2 regions of the Maridesulfovibrio sp. genome follow, and region 1 is predicted to be linked to the other one. Evidence: predicted binding sites of a transcription regulator. Region 1 holds the regulator's gene; the other holds the start of a gene.
The links. Region 1 encodes sigma-54, which starts transcription at its own class of promoters, with help from an activator protein. Its sites were predicted from a motif close to CTGGCACGGNNNNTGCTT; they were not measured.
Positions count from the first base shown of each region.

Region 2: ACKU35_RS01195 (NifB/NifX family molybdenum-iron cluster-binding protein) is a predicted target of sigma-54. The motif match lies at 5,637-5,654, and genes of this name have one in related genera.

Region 1 covers NZ_OY780933.1:3,553,854-3,561,703, reverse strand. Annotated here, with positions in the region: gene ACKU35_RS15940 (LptA/OstA family protein) at 1-864, shown strand, start outside; gene lptB (LPS export ABC transporter ATP-binding protein) at 907-1,629, shown strand; gene rpoN (RNA polymerase factor sigma-54) at 1,947-3,362, shown strand; gene hpf (ribosome hibernation-promoting factor, HPF/YfiA family) at 3,411-3,947, shown strand; gene ACKU35_RS15920 (fructose PTS transporter subunit IIA) at 3,951-4,400, shown strand; gene rapZ (RNase adapter RapZ) at 4,496-5,380, shown strand; gene ACKU35_RS15910 (PTS sugar transporter subunit IIA) at 5,410-5,838, shown strand; gene ACKU35_RS15905 (PTS sugar transporter subunit IIB) at 5,842-6,303, shown strand; gene ACKU35_RS15900 (PTS sugar transporter subunit IIC) at 6,317-7,015, shown strand; gene ACKU35_RS15895 (manganese-dependent inorganic pyrophosphatase) at 7,092-7,850, shown strand, end outside.
Region 2 covers NZ_OY780933.1:260,060-267,909, reverse strand. Annotated here, with positions in the region: gene mutL (DNA mismatch repair endonuclease MutL) at 1-667, shown strand, start outside; gene alr (alanine racemase) at 696-1,820, shown strand; gene ACKU35_RS01215 (hypothetical protein) at 1,838-2,026, shown strand; gene ACKU35_RS01210 (ABC transporter substrate-binding protein) at 2,105-3,253, shown strand; gene ACKU35_RS01205 (iron-sulfur cluster carrier protein MrpORP) at 3,337-4,599, opposite strand; gene ACKU35_RS01200 (NifB/NifX family molybdenum-iron cluster-binding protein) at 4,793-5,152, opposite strand; gene ACKU35_RS01195 (NifB/NifX family molybdenum-iron cluster-binding protein) at 5,158-5,625, opposite strand; gene ACKU35_RS01190 (sigma 54-interacting transcriptional regulator) at 5,757-7,091, opposite strand; gene hypB (hydrogenase nickel incorporation protein HypB) at 7,205-7,850, opposite strand, start outside.

The DNA.
Region 1 (7,850 bases):
TGGGGACCGTTTCTTGCGCCTTATCCTAAAAATCTGGAAAAGGCCCAGATGGCGGGGATTGATGCCCGCAAGGCCGAAATTAAGGCTGAAAAAGAAAGAAAGGATCAGCAGAAACTGAAGCGGGACAATGATCTGGCCGCCATGGAAGAAGCCATGGATGAAATTTTGGTTGCTCCGGTAAAGACCAAGGTCCTGTATTCCACTGCGGTGCTCAATGTCCGCTCCGAGCCGAATGCCAAATCACTTATTGTTGATAAACTGGATTTGGGTGAAGCTGTGACTGTAGGGCAGGAAGAGGGCAAATGGTATCCCGTTTTCAAATCCGGAAAAGATGATAAGCTCAAACGTGTGGGCTATGTTTACGGTACTTACCTTAAAGCCGACGCTCCGGTTGTCAAAAAGGAAAAGCCGCTCAAAAAACGTGTTCCGGGCGGCCCGGATGAAGTTCCCATCAAGATTACCTCCACTAAAATGACTTTCAGCGAAAATCGCAACCGTATTACTTTCGCCGGCAATGTGAAGGTTGTCCGGCTTGATGTGACTCTCACATCCGATACCCTTACAGCATACCTTCGTCCTGACGGTGATTCCCTCTCCGATACCCAGGATAAGATCAAGAAGATTGTGGCCGGGGGTAACGTCAAGGTTGTAATGAAGAAACGTAATGGCAAGTGCGATAAGCTTACCTACGTAGTTGGCGATTCTATCATTTATATGAATGGTAATGCCGAGTTGCAGGACGGGCCTAATAATATTCAGGGTGATGAGATTAAATTTTACCTGAAGGATAACCGGGCAGAGGTGGTCGGCGGCAATAAGCCCATTGAGGCTATTTTCTATACCCCGAAAAATGTGTCTCCGTAGGCGATACAATCAAAAGCGCGACGCGCATCAAAAGGGAAATATATGTCTTCGATTATCGCCAAAAAACTGGTCAAGAATTACGGGCCCAAAGAGGTTGTCCGCGGAATAGGTTTGACCGTGCGCGAGGGCGAGGTCGTGGGGCTGCTCGGGCCTAATGGAGCAGGTAAAACCACTACTTTTTATATGCTTGTGGGGGTGGTGAAGCCAACTTCCGGGGAAGTTTATTTCAATAAACAGCAGATAACCCGTCTGCCTCTGCATGAGCGGGCTCGTCTCGGGCTCAGTTATCTGCCGCAGGAAAGTTCAATTTTCAGAAAACTTTCTGTTCGCAAGAACCTTGAGATCATCATCGAGCATACCGGGCTGTCAGGTAAAGAAGTGCCCAAGAGGGCGGATGAACTCTTGGATCAGCTTGGGATTCTGCGTTTGGCAGACCAGAAGGCCATGTATCTTTCCGGTGGTGAACGGCGTCGTCTGGAAATTGCGCGGGCCATGATCAACAACCCTAAATTTATTCTGCTTGATGAGCCTTTTGCCGGGATCGATCCTATCGCAGTCATTGATATTCAGGATATTATCTCCACGCTGAAGGATATGGGGCTGGGAATTCTTATCTCGGATCATAACGTGCGTGAAACTTTATCAATCTGTGACCGGGCTTATCTTGTCTACGAAGGCCGTGTGATTCTTAACGGCTCGCCGGAAAATATTGTCAAAAACACCAAGGCGCGCAGATTATATCTTGGAGACAGTTTCAGTCTTTAGCTGCGCTACTGAAATATGTGATTTATCAGCCGGGATTCTTTTATGAATTCCGGCTTTTTTTATCAAAGTTTGATTAATTTAGTCTTTGTTGATTTACAGTCTGCCCGAACATTGGTACACTTTTTTCATGCGCAAAAATTTTGTGTAAAAAATCCATAAATATCAGATAATTCAGAGGTCTTTGTTGCATGTTGCAAATGGATGTGGCATAGTTAAATCAAGGCTGGGGGATAAAAGATTATTTTTTTTATTGCTTCAGTGTGCAACTGACTGAAATGAAATGAATTTGAGAATATATTACAAGGTGGCCTGAATATATGGGATTGGAACTAAGACAACAATTAAAGCTTACGCAACAGCTGGTGATGACTCCCCAGTTGCAGCAGGCGATCAAGTTGTTGCAGCTTTCCCGTCTAGAGCTGATGGATACCGTTCATCAGGAACTGATGGAGAATCCTATCCTTGAAGAAGCTGAAGCGGCGGAAAGAACCGATGCCGCTGACGCTGAAGCAGGAACCGCTACGGCGGAAGAGGCTCAGATTTCCAAGGAGGCCGAGTGGGAGAATTATCTCGGAGAATTTTCCAGCACCTCCAAACAGTCCGCTTCTCGTGAGTCGGAGTCTTATGAAGAGGGTACTTCCTTTGAAGCCCGTCTGACCAAGGCTGCTTCTCTTGAAGGACACCTTCATTGGCAGATGAGTCTTTCTGATTTTACTGCTGAAGAACGAGTTGTCGGCGAGTGTCTTATAGGCAATTTAAGCTCTGGTGGTTTTTTACGGATTGACTTGGAAGATGTCTGCGAAACATGTTACGCTGAAATCGAAGACGTAGAAAAGGTTCTTCACCGCATCCAGCGTTTCGATCCGGTCGGTGTGGCTGCGCGGACTCCGCAGGAATGTCTGCTTATTCAGCTCGAGGCCTTGAAACTTGACGATGATCCTATTCTGGTCTCACTGGTCCGGGATCATCTGGATGATCTTGAAAAGAAGCGCTATAAGCCGCTGGCACGTAAATTCAAGCTCAGCATGGAGGATTTGAAGAGTTATCTTGACCTGATGCAGACGCTTGATCCTCTGCCCGGAGCAAGTTTTTCAAGCGGAGACTCTTTCTATGTCAGCCCGGATGCTTATGTTTATGAATATGACGGTGATTTTGTCATCGTGCTTAATGAAGATGGTCTTCCCAAACTGCAGATGAATGCATTTTATGTGGAGACGCTGGCATCAACCAAGGGAGACGACAAGGAATATTTTCAAGACAAGATGCGCTCCGCACAATGGCTGATGAAGAGCCTGTATCAGCGGCAGCGTACTTTGTATAAGGTTTTAGAATCCATAGTGAGATTTCAGCGCGAGTTTTTCGCTCAAGGTGTTACCAAGCTTAAACCGCTTATCCTTAAAGAGGTGGCTGAAGACATCGAAATGCATGAATCCACTGTGAGCCGGATCACAACAAATAAGTATGTTTCGACTCCGCATGGAATTTATGAACTAAAGTTCTTTTTCAATAGTGCTCTCGGTCTGGATGACGGATCTCAGGTCGGTTCCGAGTCCGTCAAGGCGACGATCAAGAAATTGATCAGTGAAGAAGACGGAAAGAAACCACTCAGTGACGAGAAGATCGCTGAGATTCTCAAAGAGAAGCTGGAAGTCAATATCGCAAGAAGGACCGTGGCCAAGTATAGGACTGCAATGGGAATACTCTCCTCGTCCAAGAGGAAAAAAGTATTCTAGCAGTCGGAGAAATTAAAGCATATTCACCCTTTACTAAGGAGGCTCTCTATGAACGTAGCATTTACTTTTAAGAATTTCGACGCATCCGAACATCTTAAGGAATATGCAAACAGCCGTTTCTCCAAGTTGGTAAAGTATGTAAGCAACCCTGACAATACTGACATGCAGGTTAAGCTGTCAGTGGATAAGTTCAGGCATGTTGCGGAAGTTGTTTTGACTTCCGACCATTTGCATGTATCTGCTTACGAAGTGTCCGAAGACATGTATTCTACCGTGGATATGGTTCTGGACAAGCTTGAATCTCAGCTTCGTCGTGCGAATGAAAAGACGAGGAGTCACAGGCGTAAGGATAGTGCTCCCGCCCGTATGGACATCCTCAGTTATGGTGAGGCTGAGTATAGGGAACCTGTAATTGTGGAGTCTGACTCCTTTGTTCCGAAGCCTATGACTATTGATGAAGCAGCAGAACAGCTGCAGACCCTTGACCATGAATTCCTCGTTTTCCGTAATGCGGATAACGAAGCTATAAATGTAATTTACCGTCGCAATAACGGCGATTTCGGCTTAATTGACCCGGGATACTAACTGATGAATATATCTGATAATCTGGCGAAGGATCTTGTTGTCTATGAACTGCAGGCCACTGATAAGGGTGGAGTTCTGGAAGAGATGGTTTCTACACTCAAGGACGCAGGTCTCGATATTGATGTGGAGAACTCGCTCAAGGTCCTCAATGATCGTGAAAAACTTGGAACAACAGGAATAGGGGATGGCATAGCCATCCCCCACGGAAAATTGGACAGCATTGAAGAGATTGTTGTTGTCGTCGGCCGCTCAAGCGCAGGGGTTGACTTTGAATCTCTGGACATGCAGCCGTGTAAGATATTCTTTATGGTGCTGGCCCCCGAGCAGGGGGCCGGTACCCATTTAAAGGTACTGGCGCAGATTTCAAGGCAGCTCAAAGATGAGGCCTTCCGGCAGGCTTTTATAGAAACCGGGGATAAGGAGGAATTGCTCCGACTCCTCGGCATAGCATAAGCCCGAACCAATTTGAAAATTTAAAATATACACATTAGCAATGAACTCAGGTCATTGCTAATTTTTTTTGTAGGCTGCAATTTAAGGAGGACAAAGTGGTATCTGCTGATGATCCGTTTCCAGTGATTGTTGTTACCGGGTTGTCCGGTGCTGGTAAATCTACGGTTTTAAAAGTTTTTGAGGATTTGCGTTTCTTCTGTGTGGACGGACTCCCGGCGGGAATGCTTTCACGTCTGGTTGAGCTTTTTAATACCCGTGATAATGCCTACCGGGGGATTGTATTGGGCATGGACCTCCGTCAGCTGGAGTTCAGCAGCGACTGGGAAAGTACCCGTGAAGAATTAACCAAAATGGGATACTGTCCCAGCATTCTTTTTCTTGAAGCCCGTTTACCGGAATTGGTGCGCAGGTATGCCACTACTCGTCGTCTTCATCCGCTTGAATCCAGAGATTTCGGGCTTGAGCAGGCGTTGGAGCAGGAAAAAGCTATCCTTGAAGCTGTTCGGAACCAGGCTGATCTGGTCATTGATACCACTACCTATTCCATACACGACCTGCGCCGCAGGATTCAGGAAAAGTGGGCTGAATTGAGTGAAAGGCCGCGCGGATTACGTGTTCACGTCATGTCTTTCGGCTTTAAGCACGATGTTCCTACTGCCGCGGATATGGTCATGGATCTTCGCTTTTTACCCAATCCTTATTTTGAGGAAGAGCTTCGTCCTCTGTCCGGGCAGGATAGGGCTATCTCGGATTACGTACTTGGTTCAGAACCGGGCTCAATTTTTATTGAGAAATATCTCGATTTCCTGCAATATGTGCTTCCCCTTTACGAGTCGGAAGGGCGCTACCGGCTGACCATTGCCGTAGGCTGTACCGGGGGGAGACACCGGTCCGTTGCAACTGCTGAGAGGATATTTGCAACTCTCAAGGATAATGGTTACTCTGTCTCCCTTGAACACAAGCATATCCATTTAAAATAGTTTTGTAGCTGAATATATCGGGAATTTTGATGGACATAGAATCAAGCAAGAACGGAATAGTTCTCGTTACCCATGGTAATTTTGGGCAGGCGCTTATAGAAGCGGGAGAATTAATTGTAGGACCGCAGGAAGGGGTCAGATCCCTTTCTGTTGATGTCGAGAAAGGTATTGACGCCGCTGTGGATACTTTAAAAAAAAGTATTGCCGAAGTTAATAGCGGGAGCGGTGTTTTGATTCTTACCGATATGTTTGGCGGGACTCCTACAAATCTCAGTCTGTCCCTGTTGCAGGGAGATCATATCGAGGTTGTTACCGGGGTCAGCCTGCCTATGCTCTTGAAGGCATTTCAGATGCGTAACGAGTCTTTACAGAAAATGGCTGAAGAAGTCAGTAAGGCCGCTGCCAAAGGTATTGTAATTGCTGGCGAAATGCTGCGAAAACGAACTTCTAAAGGATAGGATATGATGTGGGTGAGAATTGATAACCGACTTGTTCACGGGCAGATAATCGAAACATGGCTCCCGTACACCCACGCCAAGAATATAGTGGTGGCCAATGATGCCGTCGCCGGAGATGATTTGCAGCAGCAGATTATGTCACTCGCTATTCCGCACTCGGTCAACTACACATTCTGCTCTGTAGAGGATTTGAATAATAAAGTTATAGGCTTGGCAGAAGGGAACGGCAGCACCATTATTCTCTTTTCTTCATGCGGCGATGTACGCAGGGCACTTGATGCCGGATTTAGATTCAACACAGTTAATATCGGCAATATTCATTACGGACCAGGTAAAAAACAGATTTCCCCCAGTGTGGCTTTGAGTTCTGATGATGAGTCCTGTCTCCAGTATTTCAAAGGACAGGGTATTGAACTCGACTTTCGCTGCGTTCCCAATGATCCTGTTCAGGTGAGGTTTTCATGAGTCTGTTTCAAGGATTGGCATTGTCGTTTCCTGTCTGGGTTGCGCTAGTCGGTTTTTTTTTGCGATTTTTTCGCTCTTCCGTTTTACTATAAATCCCGGCCTTCTTGAGCGTCCCCTAGTTGTCGGTGCCTTGTGGGGCGCTGTTACCGGAGATGTAACCACAAGTCTCAAGATTGCAGTATTTTTTGAGCTTTTCTGGCTGGATAATATCCCGGCAGGAACCTATATCCCCCCCCATATCCTGGCTTCAACATTTGCCGCACTGGCCCTGACCACTTCATTTGCTTTTACCGAAGCACGTCAGGTTATGGTTATCTTGTTGGCCTGTCTGCCCCTTGCCCGCATCGGCGGATGGTTGGATTATTCTCTCAGGCAATGGCATAACCGCGGCCACAATAAGTTGATCGGCTGGGCACGTAAGGGAAAAGTAGGTGATCAACTACCGCAAAAACTGGTTTTTCGGTCAATCTTAAGAACTTTTGTCACTTCTTGGCTTTTTTTCTGGACAAGCACCATCATCCTTCATTATATGCTTTGTATATTTTTTCACAAATGGGGGCCGCTGGTCGCCGGAGTGGATATGAAATGGTCTTTTTTATGGATAGCTGCCAGTCTCGGAGGGCTTCTGGCCCTTAGATTGCGTAAGGCCTACGCCACTTTTGTCTTCGGAGTGGTTATAGTGGGTTTTATTCTCATTGCCGGGATTCTGTAGGGTTGGCATTAAAAAAAGATTGTGATAGAAGACACAAGCTCTATTAAGCTACCATATTTCTTAGGAGGAAATTATTATGGCTATTATCGCAGTAGGACACAAAAACCCCGATACCGATACCATTGCATCCGCAATCGCAATTGCTGACCTTTGGTCCAAAGCTAAAGAAGAAACCAAAGCTGTTGCTCAGGGCGAAATCGCTCCTGAAACCGCATTTGTTCTGGAAAAATTCGGTTGCGCAGCTCCCGAAGTAGTAACTGACGCTACTGATCAGAAAGTTATCCTCGTTGACCACTCTGACCTCGCTCAGTCCATGGACAACCTTGATAAAGGTGAAGTTGTTGCAGTAGTTGATCACCACAAACTCGGTGATGTTACTACCCCCAACCCCCTCGAAATGTGGGTATGGCCCGTAGGTTGTACCGGTACCGTTATCAATGCAATGTACAAATTCTACAATGTAGAAATCCCCAAAAACATTGCTGGCGTACTTCTCTGTGCTATCCTTTCCGACACCGTTATGTTCAAGTCCGTAACCTGCACCGAAGCTGATAAAGAAGCTGTTGCAGAACTGGCTAAAATCGCTGGTGTTGAAGACGTTATGGCTCTCGGAATGGAAATGTTCAACGTGAAGTCTGCTGTTGCTGGTGCTTCCATGAACGAACTGATCTTCCGTGACTACAAAGATTTCGATATGTCCGGCAAAAAAGTTGGCATCGGCCAGCTCGAAGTTGTTGATCTGTCCGTATTCAACGACATCAAAGATGACCTCTACGCTGAACTTGAAAAAGTTAAAGCTGACGGCCGTCACAGCTGTTTCCTGCTGCTTACCGAC
Region 2 (7,850 bases), 930 kb from region 1:
TAATAAATATGATCAGAATGTCGTGCATGAGCAGCATGGGGAGTATCAGGCGGATGACGTTCGCATACCTGCACCTGAAAAATCACCGCTGAACGGCTCCGGTCCCATTTACGTCCCCGGTTCACGCATTGAATATCTGGGGCAGGTGGCTGAAACTTATCTTGTGCTGAAGTTGCCTAACGGATCTCTGGGGTTGCTGGATCAGCATGCCGCCCATGAGCGTGTTATTTATGAGAATATGCGCAGTCTGCGCACCCGTGGTGAATCCCGCCCGCTGGCCCTGCCGGTGGAGCTTGTGCTCCATCCGAGTGAAGTGCAGCGGGTGCAGGAAATGTGGGAGGAATTGCATGCGGCTGGTTTCATGCTCGCTCTTGAATCAGGACTGACACTTTCCATGCGCGGTATTCCCCCGGGACTTGAAACCGGTGAGGCAAGAGAGTACTTAAAGGCAGCGGTGGACGGACAGGCCAAGACTCTTGAAGACCTCTGGATTATGCTTTCCTGCAAATCAGCCATTAAAGCCAATCTTGCGTTGGCGCTTGATGAGGCTTTATCCCTGCTTGAAGCGTGGGTTAAATGTCCGCAGCGGGAGTATTGTCCCCATGGTCGTCCTGTATTGATCAGCTGGTCCTCGCTGGAAATGGAAAAACTTTTCAAACGCAAATAGTTCCTCTTAATCTCAACCGGAGTCTGAAATGACTATCGCATATAATACTTTTGAAGTTGAAGTTGATTTAAATGCCATTCGTCACAACTATCGATTGCTGCGTGAAAAAGGCAGCAATGTCTACGGAGTGGTCAAGGCCGATGCCTACGGGCATGGCTTGTTTGAAGTTGCCCGCGCGCTTGAGGCAGAAGGCGCGGATACATTTGCTGTCGGTACAGTGGGTGAAGGAATGCAGCTAAGAAAAAGCGGCTGCTCAAAAAGAATAATTTCTCTGCTTGGACCGCTGAACGAGGAAGATTGTTTTAATGCGTTCCAGAGCAGCATCATTCCGTTCATAGGAGAATTTGAGCAGCTGGAAATGCTGACCGGCGTGGCTTCTGCACAAGGACGTCGTGTTGAAATCTGCCTTAAGTTCGATACCGGCATGTCCCGGCTTGGATTCGGTGTTCACGAAATTGATGACCTTATTGACTGGCTGAAGAAAAATCCGGAAGTCAGTCCGGTTCTGGCCAGTTCTCATCTTGCCACTTCTGATGATCCGGCTTACGAGGGATACATCTCCAAGCAGGCGGGAACTTTTTCAGATATTTTGCAGCGCCTTGGTAATGCCGGTTACGAATTGGAGGCTTCACTTGCCAACTCCGCCGGAATACTTGTTCATGATCAGCTTCACTATTCCGCTCAGCGCGGAGGTATCGCCATGTACGGCTCCAACCCTTTACTGGGAACAAAGTGGAGTGAAGCGGGGAACGATCTGAAACCTGCCATGCAGGTACGCACCAAGGTCGCATCTGTACGCAAGCTTAAGAAGGGACAGGCCATCAGCTATGGCTGCACCTACACAGCAGAGCGCGATATGACTGTGGCAGTTGTTTGCGCTGGATATGCGGATGGATACAGCCGCGGGCTTTCCAATGCCGGGCAGGTCTGTATTCATGGGAAACGGGCCAGGATTCTTGGCCGGGTCTGCATGCAGCTGTGCATAGTCGATGTAAGTCATATTGAGGATGTGAAATTCGGTGATTCTGTTTACCTGCTTGGCGGCGAGGGCGAAGGACGCATCAGCGCGGAAGACTTGGCCGGATGGTGGCAGACTATTACGTATGAAGTTTTTTGTCTTCTGGGGATGAATCCGAGGACATATAAAAAATAATAAACGGGAGATATAACATGTCGTGGAAAGTAGCAGAAAGTCATCCTCTTAAGGATGTTGATCCGGCAGAACTCAGGAGTAAATGGGTGGAAGTGGCTATGGATATGGCCCTGATTCCTGAAAACAATATCCGCGTTTACATCGAAGACGGTATCGTCCGTATTGAAGTGAGCGAAGAGCTTTATAACTGTATGGCCGGTATCTAGCCGGACGTTCAAAAGGCGGTCCTTGGATCGCCTTTTATTTTGCCTCAATCTGTTGGCATTGCAATAGCGGAGATCTACATGAAAATATTCAGGCTCATCCCGGTACTTTCTGTATTGATTCTTATCCTTTGTTTCAGCGCCGGATGCTCGAAGGATAAATTGGCCGGGGAATTCAAGGTCGGGATAGTTGCGGTCACCAGCGGAGAGCTTTTCAGAAAGGGCAATTATATAGTTACCGCCGCTCGCTACGGAGCAAATAAAGTCAACCGGGACGGAGGACTCACGCTTGGCGGCCGATCATATACAGTAAAACTTATTCCGGCGGATAGTAACGGAGATCCGGTAATTGCCGCCAAAGTCGCAACCCGGCTGATAGAAAAGGATAAAGTCTCAGCTATCGTCGGAGCGGCTAGCAGTAAAGTGGCTTTGGCTGTCGCAGAGGTGTGTGAGCAACACAAGGTTCCTTTCATCACACCTGTAGCCGGAACCAACAGGCTTACATCCTTTAAATATTCTTTCCGTGTTTCCTATACCAATAATGTTCAGGGGCAAGCACTGGCTCTCTTTGTAAAGCAGGATCTGGGGCAAAAGGATGTAGGAATACTTTTCGCTTCCGCCAGTCCCTACAGTTCTGAACTGGCCCGTATATTTAGGGACGATTACCAGAATAGCGGCGGACGGGTCGTGGCATTTGAAAATTTTAAGAGCGGTCAGCGTGATTTCTCTGTCCAGCTGAAAAAGATAATTGATTCCGGTGCCCGGATTCTTTTCCTTCCGAATAATACCAAGGCGGTTCAGTTACAGGTCGCTCAGGCTCGCAAACTGGGATTCAAAGGGATTCTCATGGGCAGTGATTCGTGGGACTCGATAGAATTGCAGCGAAATCCTCTTTTTAAAAACAGCTACTACACCGACCATTGGATTTTGAATTCGCCCATTCGCGGTGCGGCTTCATTTGAAAAAAGCTACCGAAAAGAAAATGGGGCCGATCCAACTGAGCTTGAGGCCCTGACTTATGACGCGGTAACGAGTCTTTTTGCCTCAGCCAAAATAGCCGGGTCGCTTAATCCCGTGGCAATCCACGATGCTCTGGTGGATATGCCGCCATTTCAGGGAGTGACCGGAACTTTCGATTATAACGACAACGGTGACCCCGATAAAGATGTGATCATCTCGACTTTCCGTAACGGGAAGATAGCTGTACAGAGAGTCATCGATCTGAAATAGATACTCTAAAAATCAAAACAGCCTGCAGGATACTCCCACAGGCTGTTTCGGTTCAAGATGTACGGTAGATGTACTTATTTCTTTTAGTGATCGCAGGTGTTAGCACCTGTTTCAAGGGTGCCTGCGAGGTAGCTGGAGACAACGTTTTCAGGTGCTTCAGCAGGAGAACCGACAATGACTTTCACGCCGGCATCAGTGAATAGGGACTGTGCTCTGGATCCCATGCCGCCGGCCAGTACCAATTGAACGCCTTGATCGGCGATCCACTTGGGAAGTACGCCCGGTTCGTGGGGCGGGGGAGTTTCCATGTTGGTTGCGACGATACCCTTGGAGGCAACATCCACATCCATGATAGCAAACTGCTCACAATGACCGAAATGCATGCAAAGCTTACCTGCTGCAACGGGAACTGCGATGCGCACCATGCCGTTTTTGGCTTCAAACTCATCGGGTTTAGGCATTTCATTGTTCTCCTGTAATGTTTCAGTGAGATTCAACATCGGTTTGATGATGGTATTCAATGCCTTGCCGGTAGGACCTTCATGGTCGGTGCGGATGATTGGGTAACCTTCATCACCGGAACGTCCCACTTCCGGATCAAGAGGAATACGTCCGAGGAATTTTACACCGGTTTCCTTGGCAAGTTCTTCACCGCCACCGGAATTGAAAATATTATGTATGCTACCACAGTCGGGGCAGACGAATCCGCTCATGTTCTCAACAATACCGAGAACAGGGTTACCGACCTGCTTGCAGAAGTTTACAGAGCGACGAACATCATCAACCGCCACGCCCTGAGGGGTGGTCACGATAACAGCCTGAGCGTCGGTTCCAAGGGTCTGCAGGGCGGAAAGAGGTTCATCTCCGGTTCCCGGAGGGCAGTCTACTACGAGGAAATCTAGGTCGTTCCAGGCTACGTCCTGCACAAACTGCTTGATCAGGCCGATTTTTACCGGACCGCGCCAGATGACCGGATCATCTTTGCTGGGCAGCATAAAGCCCAGAGACATGACCCAGAGATTGCTGGACCAGGAGATGGGTTCAATCACTTCATGGCCGATGTGCGGCTTTTCGTTTTCAAGACTGAGCAGTCGGGGAACACTGGGGCCGTGTACATCAACATCAAGCAGTCCTACCTGTTTCCCTGCGAGGGAAAGAGCCACTGCGATGTTTGTTGCCACAGTACTTTTACCAACTCCGCCTTTACCGGAAATAACCACGATCTTGTGTTTAATTCTGGAAAGGGCTTTATTCAGCTTCATATCTTCAGGGCTGCATCCTTCAGAACAACCGGAGGAACATCCGGACCCGGAGGAAGAGCAGCTTCCGCATGCGTGATCGCTCATATATCAATCTCCTGCCCCTCGTCTTGAAGAGGGGGTTGTCATTATAAAAAACAGATTTTTTCAATCTGTTACAGTAGACATTTCATGGTAAAATAAGACGTGAACCAGACTTGTCAATGCTGGTAAATTGTTCAGTCATGCCCGCAGAGCAAGGGAGAGGAGAAAAGACATGACTGAACGGTATGTGGAAATTTTACCAGTGCCCGGGTTTGTCGGCATCGGCGGCAGCTTCAAGCTTACCGGCTTTGAAATCTGCCAGAGCCTTGGCGACGGTTCCTTCTTCAATGAGATAGACCTTGATTGAACCTTTATCGAGCGCGGTGAAGGCTTTAGGGCCAACATGTCCGGTCAGAACCGCCTTTGCTCCTGTTGCAGCTACGTTTTGAGCTGCCTGAATTCCGGCACCCTGAGCGGCGTTAAGATTTTGAGTGTTATCAACGTATTCCTGAGTATCGGCATCGGTGTCGCAGATCAGAAAACCTTTTGCGCGACCGAAACGCGGGTCGATTTCACCATTGAGATCGTTGCCCTGACAGCTGATGGCTATTTTCATATTATTTACTCCTTTGCTACCGAGTTCAAGGACGGTCCGCCGGGATTAATATTTTCCTGCGCGTTCCTTCTGCCCCTGACTCCTCTGTTTCCCTGTCCGCATCTGCCTCTGCCTCGGCAACCGGGCATTACAAGATTTTCCAGACAGTTCTGTTGATAGGCCGTGAGCACATCATCGATCATTCCGCTTATCCAGGGAATGACTCTGACTCCGGCCTGTTCCATTTCATTCATGGTGCAACCGCATATTGCGCCACATATTAAAAACGTTGCCCCGCAGGTCATAATGGCGGATGTCCTGTCCTTTGGGTCTTTTGAGGGAAGGGATAGGTAACCTGCGGGGCAAATTTTATTGTCTTCCATCCGGAACAGCTTAAGTTCCGGTGCATTGTCGAATACGGAGGCCAGCCTGTCTCCATAACAGGCTAAACAAAGCAGTGTAGAATTGTTATCGCGTCCTTCGTATCTTCTCATGGCAATACAATAGGCATAGTCTGTGCCATGAATATTAACGCAAGTTAATTCAGTATATTATCTAATGGTAGAGTGAGAGGGGAAGCGTGTTTCGGCTCATATTTAGCCGAAAAGATGAGATGACGGACTAATTATGCGTCCAGTTTGTCGCAGCGGGAGATGGTGCGCCGCAGGGTGTCTTTGGATATTCCCAGCTCGCGGCAGGTTGCCATTTTTTTCCCGTTATTGCGTTCTAATGCACGGCGAACGGCCATACATTTTACTTCTTCCATGGTCATGGGCATATCGGCGTCTGGCGTATTGTCTTTGGCTTTGGGTTGTAGATATTCGGGCAGGTGTTCTACCTGAATAAAGCCGGAAGGGCAGAGAATAAAGGCGAATTCAAGAATGTTCTCCAGTTCGCGAACATTACCGGGATACGGATGGCGCATGAGGATATGCAGGGTGTCTTCGGAAATGCCGTCGATATCCTTGCCCTGCAGGGCATTAAGTCTGTTGACGAAATGGTTGATCAGTAGAGGGATGTCTTCTACCCGGTCTTTGAGTGCGGGGAGATTCAGCGTAACAACATTTAAGCGGTAATAGAGATCCTGCCTGAATTGTCCTTGGTCCACCAGGTCGGCCAGATTTTTGTTGGTGGCGGCTACAATGCGTACATTAGCCTTCACGCTTTCGACCGCGCCCAGAGGTTCAAAGGTTTTTTCCTGCAACACCCGCAGCAGCTTCACTTGCAGTTTAGCCGGCATGTCCCCGATTTCATCAAGAAAGATGGTACCGCCGGCGGCCAGTTCAAAACGACCGGCTTTATCCTTGCGGGCATCAGTAAAGGCTCCTGCTTTGTAACCGAAAAGTTCGGACTCAAGAAGATTGTCGGGCAGGGCGCCGCAGTTTACTGCAACAAAGGGGCCGTGCTTGCGTTCACTTAAATTATGGATAGCCCGGGCGAACAATTCCTTACCGGTGCCGGATTCACCTAGTAGCAGAACCGTTGCTTCACTTTTGCTGACCTGCGGCAGTATGGTGAAAACTTTGCCAAGTTTTTCGCTTTTACCGATGATGTCTTCAAAGCGCCATGAGTCCTCGACTTCACGGCGGATCATCTGGATATCCGTCAGGTCCCGGAAGCTTTCCACTCCACCAAGTGTGCGTCCCTGTGCATCAACGAGCGGTGCGGCGCTGATGGATACAGGCACCTTGCGGCCATCCGCGTGAATGAAGAATATGGATTTGTTGGAGATTCGTCCGCAATCGTTCAGGCAGGACCGCAGGGCGCAGTCCCCGTCGCAGAGACTGGAGTGGAACACATCCCAGCATTTGGCCCCCACTGCTTCTTCGGCGGGAATACCGGTAATCCGGCTGGCCGCTTCGTTGAAGAAAGTGATGTTCCAATCCCGGTCTACCGTGAAGACCCCGTCTGCAAGGGAGTCAAGGACAGCAGAGCAAGGCAGATTACTGGGGAATTTCATGATATCTATTCCTCCGGCGGCCAGAGGGGAAAACTTATGTATAAGTTTTTTCCCTCTGGACTCCCTTTTGCAAAAAGCTCTAAAACCCCCGGCAGGGCCGCCGGAGGCTTTTATTATTTCTTAGCTTCGCGGGCCTTGCGGAGCCATTCGTACCACCCTTCCAATCCTTCGCGGGTGCGGCAGGAGAGGGGGAAGAGGGCGATGTCGGCATTGAGCTTGCGCGCATGCTGCTGCGCTTTTTCAAGGTCGAAATCCACGTAGGGCAGAAGATCTATTTTGTTGAGGATCATCACTGATGAAATGTGAAACATGAGGGGATATTTCTCAGGTTTATCATCCCCTTCCGTTACAGTAAGCAGAGTGATTTTGTGGTCTTCACCTACGTTGAATTCGGCGGGACATACGAGGTTGCCCACATTTTCTACGAAAAGGATATCCACCCCTTCGAGATCAATCAGGGAAAGAGCTTCCTTAACCTGGCTGGAGTTGAGATGGCATCCGCCTTCGGTGTTAATCTGTACAGCCTGTGCTCCGGTAGCGGCTACTCTGCGAGCATCGTTATCGGTTTGCAGGTCTCCTTCGATAACCGCCATCTTGAATTCATCTTTGAGGTCCGCGAGGGTCTTTTCCAATAGGCTGGTTTTACCGGACCCGGGTGAGCTCATGAGGTTGAGGCAAAGAATATTTTTTTCTTTGAAAAACTGTTTCAGTTCATCGGCAATTCTGTCATTTGCTTCCAGAATATTGCGTACCACAGGG